DNA from 3 places in the Deinococcus yavapaiensis KR-236 genome. Region 2 is predicted to be linked to each of the others. Evidence: riboswitches for the same ligand, from Rfam matches in the RefSeq annotation. Region 2 holds a riboswitch; each other region holds the start of a gene.

Region 1 (6,571 bases), on a different contig from region 2:
CGCTCGAACGGTCCCAGCCGCCCGCCGTCGCCTGTAGCTTCAAGACGCCGCTTCCGTCTACGCCGAAAGCACGGGCGAGGTTCGACACGTTGGGAGTCGCTTGGGCGGTGATGTCCCAACGCTCGCGGGCGAGGTTCGCCTTGCCCTTCAGTGTCACGGGACCGCCGAGCCCGACCCCGGCCAGGGTCGTGTCGAACTGGTCGCCGCGCTGATGCACTTCACCTCGGATGTCGCGAACCGTCACGAACGACGCTTCCGGGACGATCAAGAGGCCGCCCGTGAGCGTGAGGTCGCCGCGAACGTCGCCGCCTCGCAGGGTGTAGCGACCTCGGAACTCGCCGCCGCGGACGCCGTTCCAGTATTGCCGCAGCAAGGTCGCGTCGGCGCGGACGTCGGCCGTCGCGGCGAGATCGCCGTTCTCGACGGCGTAACGTGCAGCCACGTTCGCCGTTCCGTTCTTCGAGACGGCGCGGACGTTGAGCGTGCCGTCGCGTCCGCTGACCGTGAGGCGGGCGTTCGGCAACGCCAAGCCGCCGGAGTTCACGTTGACGCGCACGTCCTGCACGTCGAGGTCCTCGGGCCAGACGCGCCATCCGCCTTGCGCGGGCTGAGACAGCACCTTCTTGAGGTCGACGTTCACGTCCGCGCCCTTCACGCGGCCCGTGATGCGCGCCTGCTGGCCGCCGAGATCGAGGCTACGGACGCCCAGTGTCACTTCGTCCGCCCGTCCGCTCAGTCCCGGCCCTTCGATGCGTACGCCTCGAAGCGTCGGACGCCAAAGCGGGCCCGACACCGCGGCCGCCGAGATTTTGGTATCCCCCGGGATGCGCGACAGGAGTTGACGTCCATAAAAAGGTGTTCCGAAGAAGAGCAAGATGAGCAGGATGCTCAAGGTGAGCAAGAGCATCCATCGGAGGCGAGTCACACAGGCATTCTAGAAGATGAGAGATGAGGACGGACTACCATGAAGGCAGCCTTCAGTCAGATTCGTCAGGCGGCGCGGGACTTTACACTGCCGTCATGCGAATGACCGCCCTCATTTCCGGAACGGTGCAAGGTGTCGGATACCGCCGTTACGTGCAAAGGCACGCTCTCGACCTCGCGGTCGCCGGTTACGCCGAGAACTTGTCGGACGCCCGCGTCGAAGTCGTCGCGGAAGGTGCGCGCGAAGATTTGGACCGCTTGCTTCACTGGATTCGCCGAGGCCCTCCGCACGCTTCGGTCGATCACGTCGACGTTCAATGGAGCGAGGAAACCGGACTGTCGGGCTTCTACGTCTATTAGCGAATTGACTTGCCGAGTTCTGCTGATTACGATGCGCGCATGACCCTTCGCTTCGACATGATCGGCCTCGTCGTGCTCGACATGGCCGCGTCCGTGGCGTTCTACCGCTCGCTCGGCTTGACGTTTCCCGAAGGCGCGGAAAGCGAGGGGCACGTGGAGGCGACGTTGCCGAACGGCTTGCGCTTCGCCCTCGACACCGTCGATGTCATCCTCACGTTCGATCCGGCTTGGAAAGCGCCGATCGGCTCGTCGCGCGTCGGCCTCGCCTTCCTGTGTCGATCGCCCGAGGACGTCGACGCCAAGTTCGCCGATCTCGTCGCGTCGGGCGTCACGCCGCACAAGGAGCCGTGGGATGCCTTTTGGGGACAACGCTACGCCGTGGTGAAAGACCCGGACGGCAACACCGTCGACCTCTTCGCCCCGCTCTCTTGACGCTTCGCCGAAAACCGCATAACCTGTCTCATGCTTGGCGTCACGTCCGAGCAACTCTTATCAAGAGCGCCCGAGAGACCTGGCTCACCGACGGCGCAGCAACCGGCCCTCATCACGGCAACGGTGCTCCCTCCAGCCTGAGAAATCGCCGACGATGGCGCGCCTCGGGACCGATAAGGGAAGGCAAGGTCACGAAATACTGATCCCCTTCTCTCCGGAGAGGGGGATTTTTCAGTCCCCCGAAGCAACTTCAAGCTCGCGCCCCTTTGGGGCCGCCTTGTTTCTTATGGAGGACTCTTCATGACGCACGACGCTTCTCGCAAGCCCCGCTTCGAAACCTTGCAAGTCCACGCCGGCCAGTCGCCCGATCCTGTCACGGGCTCGCGCGCCGTGCCGATCTACCAAACGACGAGCTACAACTTCAAAGATGCCGCCCACGCCGCCGATTTGTTCGGCCTGCGGGCGTTCGGCAACATCTACAGCCGCATCATGAACCCCACCAACGCCGTGTTCGAAGAGCGCATCACCGCCCTCGAAGGCGGCACGATGGCGGTCGCCGTGGGCTCCGGGCACGCCGCCCTCCTCGTGACGATCCTGACCCTCGCGCAATCGGGGGACAACTTCGTGTCCTCGCCGAACCTCTACGGCGGCACGTACAACCTCTTCAAGGTGACGCTGCCGCGCCTCGGCATCCAAGTGCGCTTCACGTCGTCCGAAGAGCGCCCCGAAGAGTTCGCCGCTCTCACGGACGACAAGACGAAAGGCTTTTACCTCGAGACGCTCGGCAATCCCGCCCTCAACGTGCCCGACTTCGATGAAATCGCGAAGGTCGCGCGTGACTTGGGCGTCGCCGTCATCGTCGACAATACCTTCGGGCAAGGCGGCTATCTCTTCCGGCCATTCGAGCACGGTGCGAACATCATCACGCACTCCGCGTCGAAGTGGATCGGCGGACACGGCACGGCCATCGGAGGCGTCCTCATCGACGGCGGCAACTTCGACTGGGGCAACGGTCGCTACCCGCTCTTCACCGAGCCGAGCCCCTCGTACCACGGCCTCAACTTCTGGGAGACCTTCGGTGAAGGCAACCCGCTGGGCCTTCCCAACGTCGCCTTCGCGATTCGCGCGCGCGTCGAGAACTTGCGCGATCTCGGTCCGACGCTCGCGCCGCACCACGCCTCGCTGTTCATCCAAGGCCTCGAGACTCTCAGCTTGCGCGCCGAGCGGCACGTGGAGAACACCCGTAAGCTCGCCGCGTGGCTCGCGACGCGCCCCGAAGTCAGCAAGGTCACGCACCCCGACTTGCCGTCCCATCCGCACTTCGAGCGCGCCCGCAAGTACCTTCCGAAAGGCGCGGGCTCGATCCTGACCTTCGAATTGCGCGGCGGACGCGAAGCGGGCGAGGCGTTCGTGAACAACGTCAAGCTGGCTTCGCTGCTCGCGAACGTCGGCGACACGAAGACGCTCGTGATCCACTCGGCGAGCACCACGCACAGCCAACTCACGGAAGGCGAGCAACGCGCGGCGGGCGTCACGCCGGGTTTGGTTCGCGTGTCGGTGGGCATCGAGCACATCGACGACATCATCGCCGACTTCCAGCAAGCCTTCGCTCGCGTTCCGGAGCTGGTATGAGCGTGGCCTTCGACCTCTTCCGGGACGTCGACACGACCCGCACGCAGACGGCCTTGCTGTTTCGCGATCGTCCGCTCACGCTCGACTCGGGGGCGCAAGTTCGAAATCTACGCGTCGCGTACCGCACGTGGGGCAGCCTGAGTCCCGCGAAGGACAACGCCGTCTTGATTCTGCACGCCCTTACGGGTGACGCGAACGCGGACGTGTGGTGGCCCGCCCTGCTACGTGAAGGCGGCGCGCTCGATCCGAACCGCTCCTTTCTCGTGTGCGCGAATGTCGTCGGCGGGTCTGCGGGCAGCACGTCGGCCGCCGAACTCGGCCATGACCTCACGATTCGGGACATGGTGCGCGTTCAAGCCGAACTTCTCGACCTCCTGGGCGTCGACAAGGTCACCGTCATCGGCGGATCGATGGGCGGAATGCTCGCCCTCTCGTTCGTCACGCAGTACCCCGACCGGACCGAGCGGGCCGTGATCGTCGGAGCGCCGCAGCGGCAAAGCGCGTGGGCCGCCGGTTTCAATCACGCCAAGCGCGCCGCGATCGCCCTCGATCCCGAACGCGGCCTCGAAATCGCGCGGATGTTCGCGATGCTAACGTACCGCTCGCCGCTCAGCTTGGAGCTCAGCCAAAGCGGTGAAAGTCCTTGCACACCCGGTGCGCGCGCCATCGACACCTACCTCGATCATCAAGGCGAGAAGTTGCGCCGCCGCTTCGACTCCGCGAGCTACGTGTGCCTCACCAAGGCCATGGACGCTTTCGACGTGCCCGACGCCGCCTTGCGCCGAAACGAAGTGCCGACGCTCGTCGTCGGGATCTCGTCCGACGAGTTGTATCCGGCGTCGGAAGTGCGCCTGCTCGCCGCGAAGCTGGGTGAAAGCACGTACTGGGAACTGCAAAGCCCGCACGGCCACGACGCCTTCCTGATCGACGCCGACAATCTCGCTCGGCGCGTGAAGAGCTTCCTGGGCTGACGTCGGAGCTTCCGTGATGGGGCGAGGCGAACGATCGTTCGCCTCGCCCCATCACCGCTCACCGATCGTTTATCATCGATCTGCATGACCCCCTGCAGCACCACGTCGCGGATTTGGCAGGAGGAGCGGTGACCCTGCCCGACGCGGAGGCGCCTTCGGACCGGACGCTTTTGCGGCGCACGTTTCAGTCGGCGCGCTCGTTGCTTTCACGCATCGACGGACCGTCCGACGACGACTACCGAACCTTGATGGACTTGGCGGCGGCGCTCATCGACGGCCACGACGCCGCCGCGTTGTTCGTGCGCGAGCGGGGCACCTTTCGTGTGCGCGTCACGTCGGGCGCTTCGGCGGTGCTCATCGACCGACGTGTCGACGCCAAGGCGTTCTTGCGCTGGTTCGACGCGCGATCAGGACGACCCGAAGGTCGGCCACGGGCTCCTCTGGTGTGCCGCGGCCACGACGCCCACTCGGCCGAAACCTTGTTGATCGCGGGCGAAGACGAAATGCCGCCCGGAACTCCGCACGTCCGAGCGTCCCTCACCGTTCCCGTCGAGGTGGACGCCCGAATCACCGCCGTGCTGCACCTCGAAAACCACTTCGACGAGAATGCCTTCACGGGGGAGCAGGAGCAGACGGCGAGCGAAATCGCCGAGCACGTCGGTTTTCTGCTGACCGCCGCCGAGCACCGCGCGCGAGAAGCGGCGCGCAACCGCGAGTTGGAAATGCTTTCCGCGTTGAACGTCGCCTTGCGGCCCGCCCGAGCGCCGGGGGAAGTCGAGGAGATCCTCGTTCAGCAGACGGTCGTCCTGCTCGGCACGCGGTACGCGACGTTGTTGCGCTACGATCCCGTCCGCGACACGCTCGTCACGACGGCTTCGTCAGGACAGCACGCGCCCGAGTCGGGCCTCTTGCTGCGGCGCGGTGAAGGCTTGTCTTGGACGGCGGTCGAGGCTCGGTCCGTGACCTGCTTTCAAGACGCCTTGCGAGATCCGCGCGCGTTCGTCCTCACGCCCGTCGAGTCGCTCGCGACGTTGTACGCGCCCCTCCTGGCCGCGTCGGGGGAATTGCTCGGCGTGCTCGCCGTCGGTCGACTCGACGCGCCGTTCACGACCGCCGAGGTGCGCCTTGCCGAGGCGTTCGCGTCGGCGGGCGCGACCGCCTTGGAACGCGCGTTGGAGACGCGCGCCGTCAAGGAAACCCGAGAGGGCGCCTTGCTCGCCTTGGGGCGCGCCCTCGAAGTGCGCGACTTCGAGACGCGCGGGCACACCGAGCGCGTCGTGCGTTGGGCCGAGCAACTCGGGCGGGCCTTCGGCTTGCCGAGCGGCGAACTCGAAGCGTTGCGTCAAGGCGCGTACTTGCACGACATCGGCAAATTAGGTCTGCCTGACGGCGTGTTGCTCAAACCCGGCGTGTTCGAAGAGCACGAGCGTCGCCTCATGCAAGCGCACACGACAATCGGAGACGCCCTCGCGCGTGGCATTCCGACGCTGCCCGAGCAGGCACGTCAAGTCGTGCGCTTCCACCACGAGCGCTGGGACGGCGCGGGCTACCCGGACGGGCTGGTCGGCGAGGCGATTCCGCTGCTCGCGCGTCTGTTCGCCGTCGTGGACGTGTACGACGCGCTGCGCAGCGCGCGTCCTTACAAGCGGGCGTGGACGCACGAAGCCGCCATGGCGGAAATCGAGCGCGAAGCGGGCCGTCAATTCGACGCGCGCGTCGTCCGCGCCTTCTTGAACCTCGTGCGCACCCTCGAAGACTGAGCGTGGATCTTCACGCAACCTTCAGTGTCGGGCACGCCGACATCCGATCCTTTCCAGGCTGCGAACAACAGAGTGAAAGGTAGGAAAAACCATGAAGAACATCATCCTGTCCGCCCTCGCCCTCACCGTCACGCTCGCCGCCGCGCAAGGCACCACGCCCATGACGGGCATGAACATGGACACGTCGTTCGTGCGCGTCGTGCACGCCTCGCCCGACGCACCTGCCGTGGACGTCTACGTGGACGGAACGCGCACCGTCGCGGGCGCCGCCTTCAAGGCCGTCACGACGTACGGCAACGTGAAGGCGGGCCGCCACAACGTCGTCGTGACCGTCGCGGGCGACAAGAGCAAGAAGGTCCTCGAAACGAACGTGACCTTGCGCGCCGGAACGTACTACACCGTCGCCGCGCTCGGCAAGCTTTCCAACATCGGCTTGAAGGTCTTCACGACGACGAGCCTCAACACCAACAAGGCCAAGGCGCGCCTCAACGT
Region 2 (6,571 bases):
GCGGTCGTGACGGCGCGGCTCGCGTCGAGGACGTGCACGACGGGAGCCGCGTATTTCGGCGCGATGCGAAGCGCGGTATGCGCCCGGCTCGTCGTCGCTCCACCGATCAGCAAGGGCACCGAGAGGCCCGCGCGTTGAAAGTCCCCGGCGACGCTCGCCATCTCGTCGAGGCTCGGGGTGATGAGGCCCGAGAGTCCGACGAGATCTGCTCGCTTCGACGCCTCCAAGATCCGCTCGGACGACACCATCACCCCGAGGTCCTCCACCTCGTAGCCGTTGCAGGCGAGGACCACCCCGACAATGTTCTTGCCGATATCGTGAACGTCGCCCTTCACGGTCGCCAAGACGACGCGGCCCTTCGCGCTGCCTTCGACGCGCTGCATGTGCGGCTCGAGGTGCGCGACGGCCCGTTTCATCACGCGCGCGCTCTTCACGACTTGCGGCAAGAACATCTTGCCCGCTCCGAACAAGTCCCCGACGACGTTCATGCCGTCCATCAAAGGACCCTCGATCACCGCGAGCGCCGAGCCGAGCTCGCCGAACGCTTCGTCGGCGTCGGACTCCACGAAGTCCGTGATGCCGTGCACCAAGGCGTGCGACAGCCGCTCTCGAACGGGCAGCGAGCGCCAAGCGGCCTCGTCCACCTTCGCCTTCTTCTCGCCCGCGAACTTCGGCGCGATTTCCAAGAGCCGCTCGGTCGCGTCGGGCCGCCGCGCCAAGATCACGTCCTCCACGCGATCTCGAAGCTCGGCGTCGAGATCGTCGTACACGGCGAGCATGCCCGCGTTCACGATGCCCATGTCGAGGCCCGCCTTCGTGGCGTGGTACAAGAAGACCGAGTGCATCGCCTCGCGCACCGGGTTATTGCCTCGAAAGCCGAACGAGACGTTGGAGATGCCGCCCGACACGAGCGCTCCGGGCAAGTTCGTCTTGATCCACCTCGTCGCCTCGATGAAGTCGAGCGCGTACCGATCGTGTTCGACGAGACCCGTGGCAACGGTGAGGACGTTCGGATCGAAGATGATGTCGGTCGGCTCGAAGCACGCGTCGTTCACGAGGAGGCGGTAGGCGCGCTCGCAAATCTCGGCGCGGCGCTCGAACGAGTCCGCTTGGCCGCGCTCGTCGAACGCCATCACGACGACCGCCGCGCCGAGCCGCTTCACGAGCGCCGCCCGACGCAGGAATTCCTCCTCGCCGTCCTTCAGCGACAACGAGTTCACGACGCCCTTGCCCTGCACCTTCTTGAGGCCGGCGGCGAGCACCTCGAAGCGGCTCGAGTCGAGCATCACGGGCACGCGCGCGATGTCGGGCTCGCTCGCCACGAGGTTCACGAAGCGGCCCATCGCCGCCTCGGCGTCGAGCAGGCCCTCGTCCATGTTCACGTCGATGACTTGCGCGCCGTTCTCGACTTGCTGTCGCGCGATTCGCAAGCCCGTGTCGAAGTCACCCGAAAGGATCGCCTTCGCGAACTTCGGGCTGCCCGTGACGTTCGTGCGCTCCCCGACGTTCACGAACCGAGCCGCCTCGCCGGCCCGCACGACGAGCGGTTCCAAGCCCGACAAGCGCAAGGCGGGCGGCAGGGGAGACGGCCGACGCGGCTCGACGCCCTCGACCGCCGCCGCAATCGCCGCGATGTGCTCGGGCGTCGTGCCGCAGCAGCCTCCGACGATGTTCAGCAGCCCTTCGCGGGCGAAATCGCCGAGGATGCGCGCCATGTAGGCCGGGCTCTCGTCGTAATCGCCGAACTCGTTCGGCAAGCCCGCGTTGGGGTGGATCGACACGAACGCCGACGTGTTCGACGCGAGGGCGCGCAGGTGCGGCCGCAGCATGTCCGCGCCGAGGGCGCAGTTCAGCCCGAGGCTCAGCAAGTTCGCGTGCCCGAGGCTGATCGCGAACGCCTCGGGCGTCTGACCGCTCAAGGTGCGTCCCGACGCGTCCGTGATCGTTCCAGACACCATCACCGGAACTGCCACGCCGCGCCGCGCGAACACTTCCTGCGCGGCGAACACCGCCGCCTTGGCGTTGAGGGTGTCGAACACGGTCTCGATGAGCAGCAAGTCCGAGCCGCCGTCGAGCAGACCCTCGATCTGCTCTTGGTACGCCTCCGAGAGCTCGTCGAAGGTCACGCCGCGAAAGCCGGGATCGTTCACGTCGGGGCTGAGGCTCGCCGTTCGCGCCGTCGGCCCGACGGCGCCCGCCACGAAGCGCGGCCGTCCGTCGCGCGCCTCGAACTCGTCGGCGACCCGTCGCGCGAGCCGCGCGCCCTCCACGTTGAGCTCGCGCACGAACGCGGCCGTCTTGTACTCGGCTTGAGAGACGCTCGTCGCGTTGAAGGTGTTCGTCTCGACGATGTCCGCGCCCGCCTCGAAGTACGCACGGTGAATGGCCGCGATGAGGTCGGGCCGCGTGAGATTCAGAAGGTCGTGGTTGCCTTTGAGGCGCGTGTCCGGAAAGTCCTCGCGGCGATAGTCCTCCTCGGTGAGGACTTCGCGCTGAATCATGGTGCCCATGGCGCCGTCGAGGATCAGGATGCGCTGCCGAAGCTGCGCTCGAATATCTCTGAGTTGTTGCAAGGAGACTCCAAATGAAAAAAGCGCGCGGGCCGCCGGGCTCGTGCGCCATGGGACGCGAATCGACTGGCTCCATCGTTCTCGCGCGCCTCCATGCCATCGTCGGCGACCGCGCGAGTTGGAAAGCACCGTGCCGCGATGAGGGTCGGTTGCCGCGCCGTCGCCGGGCCAAGTCCCTCGGGCGCTCGAGATGAAACCGCGCGAATCGAAACGAAACGCGTCGCGCGATACGCGTCATTGTGTCAGAGTGACGCCAAGTCTTCAACGACGTCCGTGACACTTCTCCTAGGCAACACCTCTACGAGCCTAGAAGATCACGCCCCGCCGGTCGTGACCTTCGAGGCTCGGCGCTTCAAAGAACGCGTCGCGCGGTCGTCACGGCGTGGTCGAAGGCTCCACGAGAGTTCGAAGCTCTTGAATGGCGGCCTTTTCCGCGTCGCTCACCTGCACGCCGCCCAAGCCCAGAAAGCCGCCTTCCTTCGCCGCGCCCGCGACGCGCTCGGCGACGCGAAGAAGCAGGGTCTTGTACGCTTGGACGTCCTCGGGCGTCGCCTTCGTCGACACGGCCCACAACGCTTGACGCACCCCTTCGAAGGCTTGGGTTTTCGTCTCGTCGAGGTTGCGCGCACGCTCGGCCGTCTCGGTCGCCTGAAGCTGCTTCAGCTCGTCACTCGTCGTGTGCTGATACGCCTCGGCCATCGCGGCGAGCAACGGCGTCGTCGGATGCGACGCGATCATCTCCTGAATGACGTCGGAGATGGCCCCCGTCTCGGCGAGCAGGCCGGTGAGGCCGCTGGGACTCGCCGCGATCACGGCGAGCCCCGCGCGACCCGGGCCGTTCATGACGCGAAACCACTCTTGCGGGCTGAAGCTGTCCTTGACGTTCATGTCACGAGCTTAGCGCACGCGTGGAACAATCCGTATTTCGCCTCACTTTTATCTTTTCCGGTAGTCTGATCCCCATGCCGGATTGGATTCAAGCCATCATCCTCGGGATCGTCGAAGGCGTCACCGAGTTCCTCCCGATCTCGTCCACGGGTCACCTCATCGTCGCGTCGGACTTGTTGCGCTTTCAAGAGCCCGCCGGAACGCAAGGAACCTTCGAGGTCGTCATTCAAGGCGGCGCGATCCTCGCCGTCCTCGTCTACTACTTGCGCGACCTGCTCGGCCAAGCCCGCTCGATTCGCAGCGACAAGAACGTTCAGCGCCTTTGGCTGACGGTGATCGCGGCGTCCGTGCCCGCCGTCGTGATCGGCTTCGCCTTCGGAGACCGCATCAAGGAAACGCTCTTTCGGCCCGATGTCGTCGCCACCGCCCTGATCGTCGGCGGCGTTTTGATGTACCTCATCGAACTGCGGCCGCGCACCGCCACGACGACGCGGTTGGAGGGCGTGAACCCCGTGCAGGGCTTTTGGATCGGCCTCATCCAGTGTCTCGCGATTCTCTGGCCGGGTTTCTCGCGCTCGGCGAGCTCGATTCTGGGCGGCATGTTCTTGGGGCTCGACCGACCCACCGCCACGAAGTTCAGCTTCTACCTCTCCATCCCCACCCTGGGAGGCGCCACCCTCTACGACTTGTTGAAAAACGCCCACAAACTCGGTCAGGCGGGTCTCGCGAACGTCTTGATCGGATCGGCGGTCTCGTTCGTGACGGCGTACCTCGTGATCGGTTGGCTGCTGCGCTTCGTCGCCACGAACGACTTCAAGGGCTTCGCGATTTACCGCGTGCTCGCGGGCCTCGTGATCCTCGCCCTCATCTACTTCGGCGTGATTCAAAACACGCTGCGGACCTAAACTGACGTCATGACGCGCGCCGACACACTTCTCGACCGCGAGCCTCTTCGCTACTATCCGTTCGAGACAGGCCGTTACGACGTCTCGGCGGGTTTGACGCGTCTCGGCGAGCAACGCGTGCACGGACGCATCGAGTCGCACGTGTTCGCGTTCGACGCGACGTACGAGCGCTTCCTGACCGCCAAGATCGAGGCGCGGCCCAAGCTGCACTTCTTCTACCAGCAGGCGGCGTTGTCGCCGATGTTGCGGCGAGCGGTGCTCGCGGCGATGCTGCCTCGCCTCGCCGAGGACGCGCGCGAGTTCGTTTCCTGGAACGGCGAGACGCTTCGCAACGATCTCCTCGGTTGGTCGGCGACGCTGAACCTCGACGAGGGCAGCATCGGCGCCCTCACCCGCTTTCCCGCCCGCTTCTCGGCGTCGGTGGCGAACGTCGAACCGCTCGACGCGCTCGACTTCCTCGCCTTGAACGTTTCCGAGGATTTCAGCATCGTCGCGCGCTCGAACGACACCGGAGAGGACTGGCTGGCGGCCCTTCATGTTTGCGCGCCGCAGCATTGGGATCCGCGCGAGAAGATCGGCCGTTCGTTCGGTCCCGTTCACGCGCCCGTGGGTGGAAGCGCGGCCCTCATCGCGACGGCGCCGCGCCTCGTGCACGCCTTGACGCACAAGGGGCCGTTCGCGCGCTTCGCGTGGGGTCTCGCGACGTCAGACCGCTTGGAGCACCACCCGGCGACTCGCGACCACGAAGACCGCTCCGAGCGCCCATTCGATCCCGAGTCGACCTTCGTGCGCGTCGAGCGCCAGACGCTCACGCCTTTTCCGGACGAGCGAGGCGCCTTCTTCACGATTCGCCCTTACCTGTATGCGCTGCGCGAAGTCGCCGCCGACGCCGATCGTCGCGCTCGACTCGCCGCCGCCTTGCGCTCCATGACCGCCGAGCACCTCGCGTACAAGGGCATGACGAGTTGGCGTGACGAGGTTGCCGCGTGGCTGGAGACGTGAAGAAAGGGCGGAACGACTTCATGGTCGTTCCGCCCTTGGCAGTCCGTCAGCTGTCGAGCAACTCCGGGTAGTTGATTTGCATTTCGTTCCACGTCAAGAGGCGCATCGAGCCGCTTTCCTCGTCGACGAGCCAGTACCGAGGCACGCTGTCCTTGTAGATGACGGTGCCGTCGCAGGCGACGAGAGCGCGGGCGCACTTCTTGAGGTGATCTTGGCATTCCGTGCCACTGAGGATAAGTTCCTTGATCACACCACTCCTTGAGGTCCGCGGCCACGCTGCGAACGCGAAAGTGCAGGCGCGGCGCTTTCCTAACGCCTTTTCATGGTAGCGCGGGCAGTGCCCGACTCCATGAGATACGTCTAAGTTTGTCGCATCTCCTCACGACTTTTCAAGCTCGTTTCGTGTGACGCTCCTCATTCGTCGGTGCAAGCGCTACAATGTCCGTCATGCCAGATTCTCTGGAAGCGCGCTCCCCGACCGAGAACGCGCCCGCCGCCGAGCCCGCGCGCCGCGGCCATCACAAAATCTTCGTCGGGATGGCCGCCGGAGTCGGCAAGACCTACCGCGCCCTCGGCGAAATCCGAGAGCTCTTCTCGCTCGGCAAGAACGCCGTCGTGGGCATCTTGGAAACGCACGGACGCGCCGAAACGCAAGAGGCGGCGCGCGGGCTGCCAGTCTTTCCCCGGCGCGAACTCGAGTACAAGGGAACCCGACTCACCGAACTCGATCTCGACGGTCTGCTGAAGCTGCATCCCGACGTCGTCATGGTCGACGACCTCGCGCACGCCAACGCGCCCGACAGTCGCAACGCCCGCCGCTACGAGGACGTACGCGAACTTCTCGACGCGGGTATCGACGTCATTTCCACCGTCAACATCCAACACCTCGAGAGCCTCAACGACCTCGTCGCCAAGATCACGGGCGTACGGGTCAAGGAGAGATTGCCCGATCAAATCGTGGCGGACGCCGACGAGGTCATCCTCGTGGATGTCACGCCGCAACTGCTGCGCGAACGCATCCGCGCCGGGAAGATCTACTCGCCCGACAAGGTCGACCAGGCGCTCAAGAACTTCTTCACCGACGAGAACCTCACGGCGCTTCGTGAACTCGCGTTGCGGCAAGTGGCCGACGCCGTGCAAGGCGAGGATGCCGACCAGGCTCAACTCGTGCGCGAGCGCATTCTCGTCGCGATCAGCGCCGAACCC
Region 3 (6,571 bases), on a different contig from region 2:
GAGCGTCCCACAACGCCATGTCGAGCGCGCCGCGCGCGGCGTGATTGTTGGCGACGCTGCCGAGCACGCGGGCGAGGCCCGCCTCGTCACGCACGTCGAGTCCCACGAGGCGTTCCGTGAGGTGGTCGACGATGCCACGGATACTCGCGACCGTCTCGCCGTAAATGGTGGGCCGCGGCGGCGCCTCCGATTGCCCGAGCGCCCCGCCCGCGACGTGAACGCGGATCAAGACGTGCTCGGCGGCGTCGAGCCGCGAGTGCGCGCCCCATTGAAGGGCGCCCTTGAGCGGCAGGCGGTACGGCAGGGCCTCGACACGCTTGATCGTGGTCACAGCCACTCCATGACGCGGCGCGCAATTTCTCGAGCGTCGTACCGAACCGTGTCGAGAATCAAGGCTCGTTCGGACGGCAAGCCTTCCAGCACGCGCACGGTCGCTTCGGGGTCGTAGTTGCGCCGCTCCGTCACGACGATACGCGTCTTGGCGGCGAGGTCGGCCGAGTCCACGTCGAGGCGGGCCAAGGCGTCGAGGGTCTCGTCGTCGAACACGTCACGCACGTCGGCAATGGCGTTCAAGGCTTCGCGGGCGGTCGCGGCCGTGTCCGCCTGCTCGACGGCGTCGAACGCGTCGCCGCGACCGAGCAGGCGACGGACGCGCACGAAGTCGGGCGCCGTGAGGGCCACGAAGCGCGCGAGCGGCAAGTGCCGAGCGGCGTGCGTCACCTCGTTCACGCCCCGCAGCCCATCGAAGAGCAGGACTTCGGCGTCGTTCGGAACGCGAAGCGCCGCGAGCGCCTCGGCCATGCCGCCCGGATGCGCTTGGCGGTAGGCGGCGGTGAGGCGGAAGCGTTCCTCGCGGTCGGTCACGGGCGCGCCCACGAACGGTTCGATCATCACGGCGTCCGTCACGGCGCGGCGGTCGGGCAGCAAGGTGAACGGCACGCCGAGGTCGCGCATCGCGCCGAGAACGGTGCTCTTGCCGACGCCCGTCACACCGACGAGCACCACGACGGGTACGTCGCGCACCCGTCGTTCGCTTCGCGCCGCGTCGCCCGTCCATCCTGTTCCTTCCTGAAGTCGGTCGGTCATCGGTTCAGTCTAGGACGGAGCGCCGAAGCGTTCGGCACTCACTTCTAAGCGAAAAGCAGCATTGTGAAGATTGTGTAAGAACGACGCCGTTACGCTGGCGATGTCGTATGCCCGATGAGCCCGCCGCTTCCCTTCCCCGACTGCACGACGGGCTGCTCGAGCGATACAGAGCTTTCGTGGCGGCCCTCGGCGTGCTGTTCTCGTGCCGCTCGGCACAGGACATCGTCCGGGTCGCGCACGAACAGTTGCTCGCGATTTTCGACGCCCCGATCCTCGTGATCGCGTGGACGCGCGAGCAAGGCGGCTGGTTCTGCCAGATGCGCGAAGGCGACGAGCTGTACGAAAGCGAAATTCCGGCGCGAAACGACGGGTTGTTCGAGCGGGTGCTGGCGGGAACGTTCGAGGCGACGGGCGACGTGTTGGAGTACGCCAGAACGCACGACCTGTTTCTTCGCGAACTTCGCGACGACGACGACGACGACTGGTCGAGGTCTTGGATGGGCGTGCCGCTCGTGATCGACGGACGGACGCGCGGCGTGCTGTCCTTGCAATCGTACGAGCCCAACGCCTTTCACGCCGAGGACTTGGAGTTGCTGCGCGTCATGGCCGCACATCTCGGCGTCGCGTTCGAAAACGCGGAGTTGCGCACGAAGCTGGAAGCCCAAGCGCACACTGACGCCCTCACCGACTTGCCGAACCGACGCGCGTTCGACGAGGCCCTGGAGACCTCGTGGCACGCCACCGCCGAGTGGACGCTCGTCGTGCTGGACGTCCAGGAATTCAAGGCAATCAACGATACCTTCGGGCACGACGTGGGAGACGCGGTGTTGCGCGAACTCGCTCGATTGCTGGCGAGCGTCCCGACGAGTCCGGAAGGCGCCTTTCGCCTCGGCGGAGACGAGTTCGCGTTGCTGCTGCGCGGAGACGGGAAGGCCGCCGCGCATCGTTTGAACGCGTGGTTCGAGGCCGTCGAGCGGTTCTCTTGGCCTCACGGGCACCACGTCGGCGTCAACGCGGGCGCGTGCGAACGACGTGAGGCGTCCAACGCCGAGACTTGGCTTCGTCTCGCCGACCGCCGCATGTACGAGGCGAAGGCGCGCCGCGCGCCGTGGTGACGCTTCGCGCGACGTGCCAAACTCACTTTCGTTTTCCCTCCGGGACGCTACCTTTGCGCCTGTTGCCGTGAACCGTCGCGTGCAACGCTCTTATCCAGAGCACGTCAGGGACCTGGCCCTTCGAAGCGTGCAGCAACCGACCCTCATCACGGTCAAGGTGCTTTCCAGCCTGAAGCGCGCCGACGATGGCATGACGCTTCGGGAGCGATAAGAGAAGGGTCGCACGCCAAATGCCGTCCCCTTCTCGACACATCTTCGGGAAGGGGACGTCTCGTTTCATCCTCCCACCCGCCGTTCGTGCGCTCGGGAGGGCGCTTCTCGTGATCGAATTCCAGCACGTCCACAAAACGTACGAAGGCGGGCACGTCGCCCTGCAAGACTTGAGCCTCGAGGTGAAGGCGGGAAGCGCCTTCGGAATCATCGGTGAGAGCGGCGCGGGCAAAAGCACCGTCACCCGCCTCATCTCGGGCCTCGAAGTTCCGTCGAGCGGCGAAGTGCGCGTCCTCGGGCAAAATCTCGCGGCGCTCGCGGGCCGTGAGCGCCGCGCCGTGCAAAGCAAGATCGGCATGGTCTTCCAGCACTTCAACCTCCTCGCGCAGCGCACCGCTGCCGGAAACGTCGCCTTGCCGCTCGAACTCGCCGGCGTGCCGAAAAAGAAGCGTGACGCTCGCGTGCGTGAAGTGCTCGACCTCGTCGGGCTCTCCGCCTTCGCCGAACGTTACCCCGCGCAACTGTCAGGCGGGCAAAAGCAACGCGTCGGCATCGCCCGCGCCCTCGCGCTCGAACCGCGCCTCCTGATCGCCGACGAGGCGACGTCCGCGCTCGACCCGGCGACGAGCGCGAGCATCCTGCGTCTTCTGCGCGACGTGCAGACCAAGACGGGCCTCACGCTCGTGATCGTCACGCACCAGATGGAAGTCGTGCGCGCCGCTTGCACGCACGTCGCCGTGATGGAGCGCGGCGTGCTCGTGGAAAGCGGCGAGGCGAACGAGGTGCTGCGCCGCCCCGCGCACGCGGCGACGCGCGCCCTCCTCAACGCGCACAAGCCCGACGTGACGCTCGCGCCGCACGAGACGCTCGCGCGCGTGACCATCGAAGGCGGCCTCGGCACCGAGGTCCTCGCGCGGCTCGCCGCGTCGAAGGTGCGCGTCGTGAGCGTCGAGCCGATCGAAGGCGCGGCGGACGTGTGGCTCGCCTTGCCCGAAGGCGTCAACGAACGAGCGGTCCTCGGCGTGGAGGTGGCGGCGTGAACGACATGCTGCGAGACCTCCTCGTGCAAGGCACGCTCGAAACCCTCGGGATGGTCGTGCCGAGCGCCCTCGTCGCGCAACTCCTCGGAACGCTGCTCGGCGTGCTCCTCGTGATCACGCGGCCCGGCCACCTCAAGCCCAACGCGCCGTTGCACCGCGTCTTGGGACTCGTGATGAACGTCGGACGATCGCTGCCGTTCATCATCTTGCTCGTCGTGCTGATTCCGTTCACGCGCCTCGTCACGGGCACGTCCATCGGTTCCACGGCGGCCATCGTGCCGCTCACGGTCGCCGCGATTCCCTTCGTGGCACGCCTCGTGGAAAGCGCCCTCCTCGAAGTTCCCAACGGCGTTCTCGAAGCGGTGCGCGTGATGGGCGCCCGCAACGGACAGATCATCTTCAAGGTGCTGCTGCCCGAAGCGAGAAGCGCGCTCGTCCTGGGATTCACCGTCATGACCATCAGCCTCGTCGGCTACTCGGCGATGGCGGGCGCGATCGGGGGCGGCGGCCTCGGCGACCTCGCCATTCGATACGGTTATCAACGCTTCGAAACGACCGTCATGATCGCCACCGTCGTCATCCTGGTCGTCCTCGTGCAAGCCTTGCAACTTCTCGGCGACTTCGTCGCCCGTAAACTCGACCACCGCTGAACTCAAGGAGTTTCATCATGAATAAAATCGCCATTCTCGCTGCCCTGCTCTCCTCTACCGCCTTCGCCGGAACGCTGCGCGTCGGAGCCACGCCTGTTCCGCACGCCGAGATCCTGAACTTCGTCAAGCCGATCCTCGCCAAGCAAGGCGTGACCCTCGAAATCCGCGAGTTCACCGACTACGTGCAGCCGAACCTCGCGCTCGCCGACGGCAGCATCGACGTGAACTTCTTCCAGCACGTGCCGTACCTCGACGAGTTCCAGAAGAATCGGCCGCTCGGCATCGTCGCGTCCACGAAGGTGCACGTCGAGCCCATGGGCGTCTACAGCAAGAAGCTCACGAGCCTCAAGACCATCAAGGCGGGCGCGACGATCGCCATTCCCAACGACCCGAGCAACTCGGGGCGCGCCTTGAAGCTTCTGGAGCGCGCGGGCCTCATTCGCCTGCGTAAAGAGGCGGGGATCAAGGCCACCGTCCTCGACATCACCACGAACGTCAAGAAGCTGAAGTTTCGCGAACTCGAAGCCGCGCAACTGCCCCGCGCCCTGCAAGACGTAGACGCCGCCGTCATCAACACGAACTACGCGCTCGAAGCGGGCTTCAATCCTGTCAAGGACAGCTTGTTCATCGAAGGCAAGCAAAGCCCGTACGCGAACGTCCTCGCCGTGAAGCCCGCCACACTGAAGAACCCCGACTTCATCAAGTTGCAAAAGGTGCTCAACAGCGCCGAGGTGAAAGCCTTCATCCAAAAGCAGTACAAGGGCGCGGTCGTTCCCGCCTTCTGAATCTCCCCAATCCTCTCGGGGAGGCGCCCCGCGGCGCCTCCCCGCATCGTTTTCAGGCGTCGCCCGTTTGAGCGTGGGGCGCGGCGACGGGCTTGGATTCCGGCGAGCCTTTCTGCCGCAGCACGATCGACAGCAGCACGATCGACGCGACCGCCAGAAACTCGCTTTGCCAGTTCTGCAGCGACTGGAACCAAAAGGTGGAAGACGTCATGAACTCCGCGAGGTCGATGGGCCGCTGACCGTGCGCGATCGCCTCCAAGTTGCGCTCGTCCATGCCGCTCCACCCGTGCAAAACGAACGAAATCGCGAAGAGCGTGAAGAACGCGATGCTGAGCGAGTTCTGGTACAGCGCCAAAGCGAGCCCGCCGCGCTTGACGGGACCCGGAACGTCCGGGCGGTCCTGGAACTCCAGCGGGTCTTGATCGACGGGTTCCTCCTCGTCGATCTTTTTCGATTCCGCCGAGCCTTTCTGGCGCAGCCACACCGTCAAGAGGACGTACGCACCCATCTGAAGGAACTCGCTTTCCCAATTTTCGGTCGTGGCTTCCCAAAAATGCGCCGTGCCGAGATAGCGCGAGAAGGTCACGTCCGTGCCACCATGATCTTCTCGGTCCGAGTTGAAGTCTCGCCATCCCACGAGGGACTGACCGACCCAGAGCATGAGGAAGATCGCGACGACGACGATCCCGAGGTTGTTTTCACGCCAGAAGCGTTGCATGCCGACCTCCTTCGCTTGCCTGCCTTTCCCCGAGCATGAGGGATTGTAGCCACGCCCGCCATGAGGCGCCCTTGAGCGAGCCGCCAGAAGATCTACAGGAACGCGCTCGACCGAACAGCCTGAAGAAAGCGCCAATTTCCTTCCCAGCTCGATCGCCCAGAATGAACGCATGAAGGACCTTGTGCAACAACTCCTCTTTATGGCGATGACGGACGCGACGGGCGGCGCTCGCGGCGGTGACAACCTCGACGGCGTCGACGCGAACGACGAGACGGACGCCATGAGCGGCGGCGACGCGACGTCCGAGGACGGCGACATTCCCGGCGTGGCCGACGAACCCGACACCGAGTACGACGATCCCGACGCGGACTCCGACGCGACGAGTTCCGAAGGCGGAGACGACCAGCCGTATCCCGGCTACGTTCCCGACGACGTCGTGGCCGCGCCCGGCCAAATCGACGAGAACGAGATCGACAATCAGCGAATGGGCGAGGCGGCGATGCGCGACCTCGGCATCGATCCGAAGATGCGCGAAGAAATGCTCGACAACGCCGTCGCCTACGGTCTCGACGTCGAACCGACGAACGTGAACGACGAGCGCGCCTTCGACGACGGCCTGCCCGGCTCGTGGTCGGACTTCAGCGCCGTCACCGAGGACGCTCCGGAAGGAACGACGCGCCTCGCCGATCCGAACGACGACGCGGGCGGCGACGTGAAAGGTCCCCGAGTCGGCGGCGCGGGCGGCTTCGACGGCGGTCCCGCTCGAACGACGCCCCTTCCCGGCAGCGACGACGAGTAACGCTTCCAAGTACTGAAAGGCCCGCGCGGCCCGCACATCCCCGAAGTGAGCCGCGACGGGCTTTCTTCGCCTTCTCGCGATGCACCTCCCGGCGCGCGGTCGGGCCCGAAGTCTGGCGGACCGCGTTTTATGAGTATCATGACGCATGAGCGCCACGGAAGTCGTTCC

The links. Region 2 has a riboswitch for S-adenosylmethionine ahead of metH (methionine synthase). Riboswitches for the same ligand answer to the same signal wherever they lie in the genome.
Region 1: linked by a shared signal. The riboswitch ahead of DES52_RS06740 (O-acetylhomoserine aminocarboxypropyltransferase/cysteine synthase family protein) and the one ahead of metH (methionine synthase) in region 2 are both predicted to bind S-adenosylmethionine.
Region 3: linked by a shared signal. The riboswitch ahead of DES52_RS12035 (methionine ABC transporter ATP-binding protein) and the one ahead of metH (methionine synthase) in region 2 are both predicted to bind S-adenosylmethionine.

What each region holds. Positions count from the first base shown of each region.
Region 1 is NZ_QJSX01000004.1:202,174-208,744, reverse strand. Features, by position in the region: gene DES52_RS06755 (translocation/assembly module TamB domain-containing protein) at 1-925, opposite strand, end outside; gene DES52_RS06750 (acylphosphatase) at 1,021-1,284, shown strand; gene DES52_RS06745 (VOC family protein) at 1,324-1,716, shown strand; SAM riboswitch class I at 1,771-1,896, shown strand; gene DES52_RS06740 (O-acetylhomoserine aminocarboxypropyltransferase/cysteine synthase family protein) at 2,017-3,348, shown strand; gene DES52_RS06735 (homoserine O-acetyltransferase family protein) at 3,345-4,319, shown strand; gene DES52_RS23410 (HD-GYP domain-containing protein) at 4,448-6,079, shown strand; gene DES52_RS06725 (DUF4397 domain-containing protein) at 6,171-6,571, shown strand, end outside.
Region 2 is NZ_QJSX01000001.1:51,346-57,916, reverse strand. Features, by position in the region: gene metH (methionine synthase) at 1-2,573, opposite strand, end outside; SAM riboswitch class I at 2,640-2,767, opposite strand; gene DES52_RS00295 (hypothetical protein) at 2,946-3,458, opposite strand; gene DES52_RS00290 (undecaprenyl-diphosphate phosphatase) at 3,533-4,363, shown strand; gene DES52_RS00285 (heme-dependent oxidative N-demethylase subunit alpha family protein) at 4,373-5,365, shown strand; gene DES52_RS00280 (hypothetical protein) at 5,412-5,615, opposite strand; gene DES52_RS00275 (universal stress protein) at 5,813-6,571, shown strand, end outside.
Region 3 is NZ_QJSX01000009.1:30,535-37,105, forward strand. Features, by position in the region: gene DES52_RS12020 (enolase C-terminal domain-like protein) at 1-331, opposite strand, end outside; gene DES52_RS12025 (AAA family ATPase) at 328-1,086, opposite strand; gene DES52_RS12030 (GGDEF domain-containing protein) at 1,194-2,201, shown strand; SAM riboswitch class I at 2,289-2,415, shown strand; gene DES52_RS12035 (methionine ABC transporter ATP-binding protein) at 2,522-3,451, shown strand; gene DES52_RS12040 (methionine ABC transporter permease) at 3,457-4,101, shown strand; gene DES52_RS12045 (MetQ/NlpA family ABC transporter substrate-binding protein) at 4,119-4,886, shown strand; gene DES52_RS12050 (DUF6766 family protein) at 4,939-5,604, opposite strand; gene DES52_RS23295 (hypothetical protein) at 5,774-6,403, shown strand; gene DES52_RS12060 (DUF421 domain-containing protein) at 6,549-6,571, shown strand, end outside.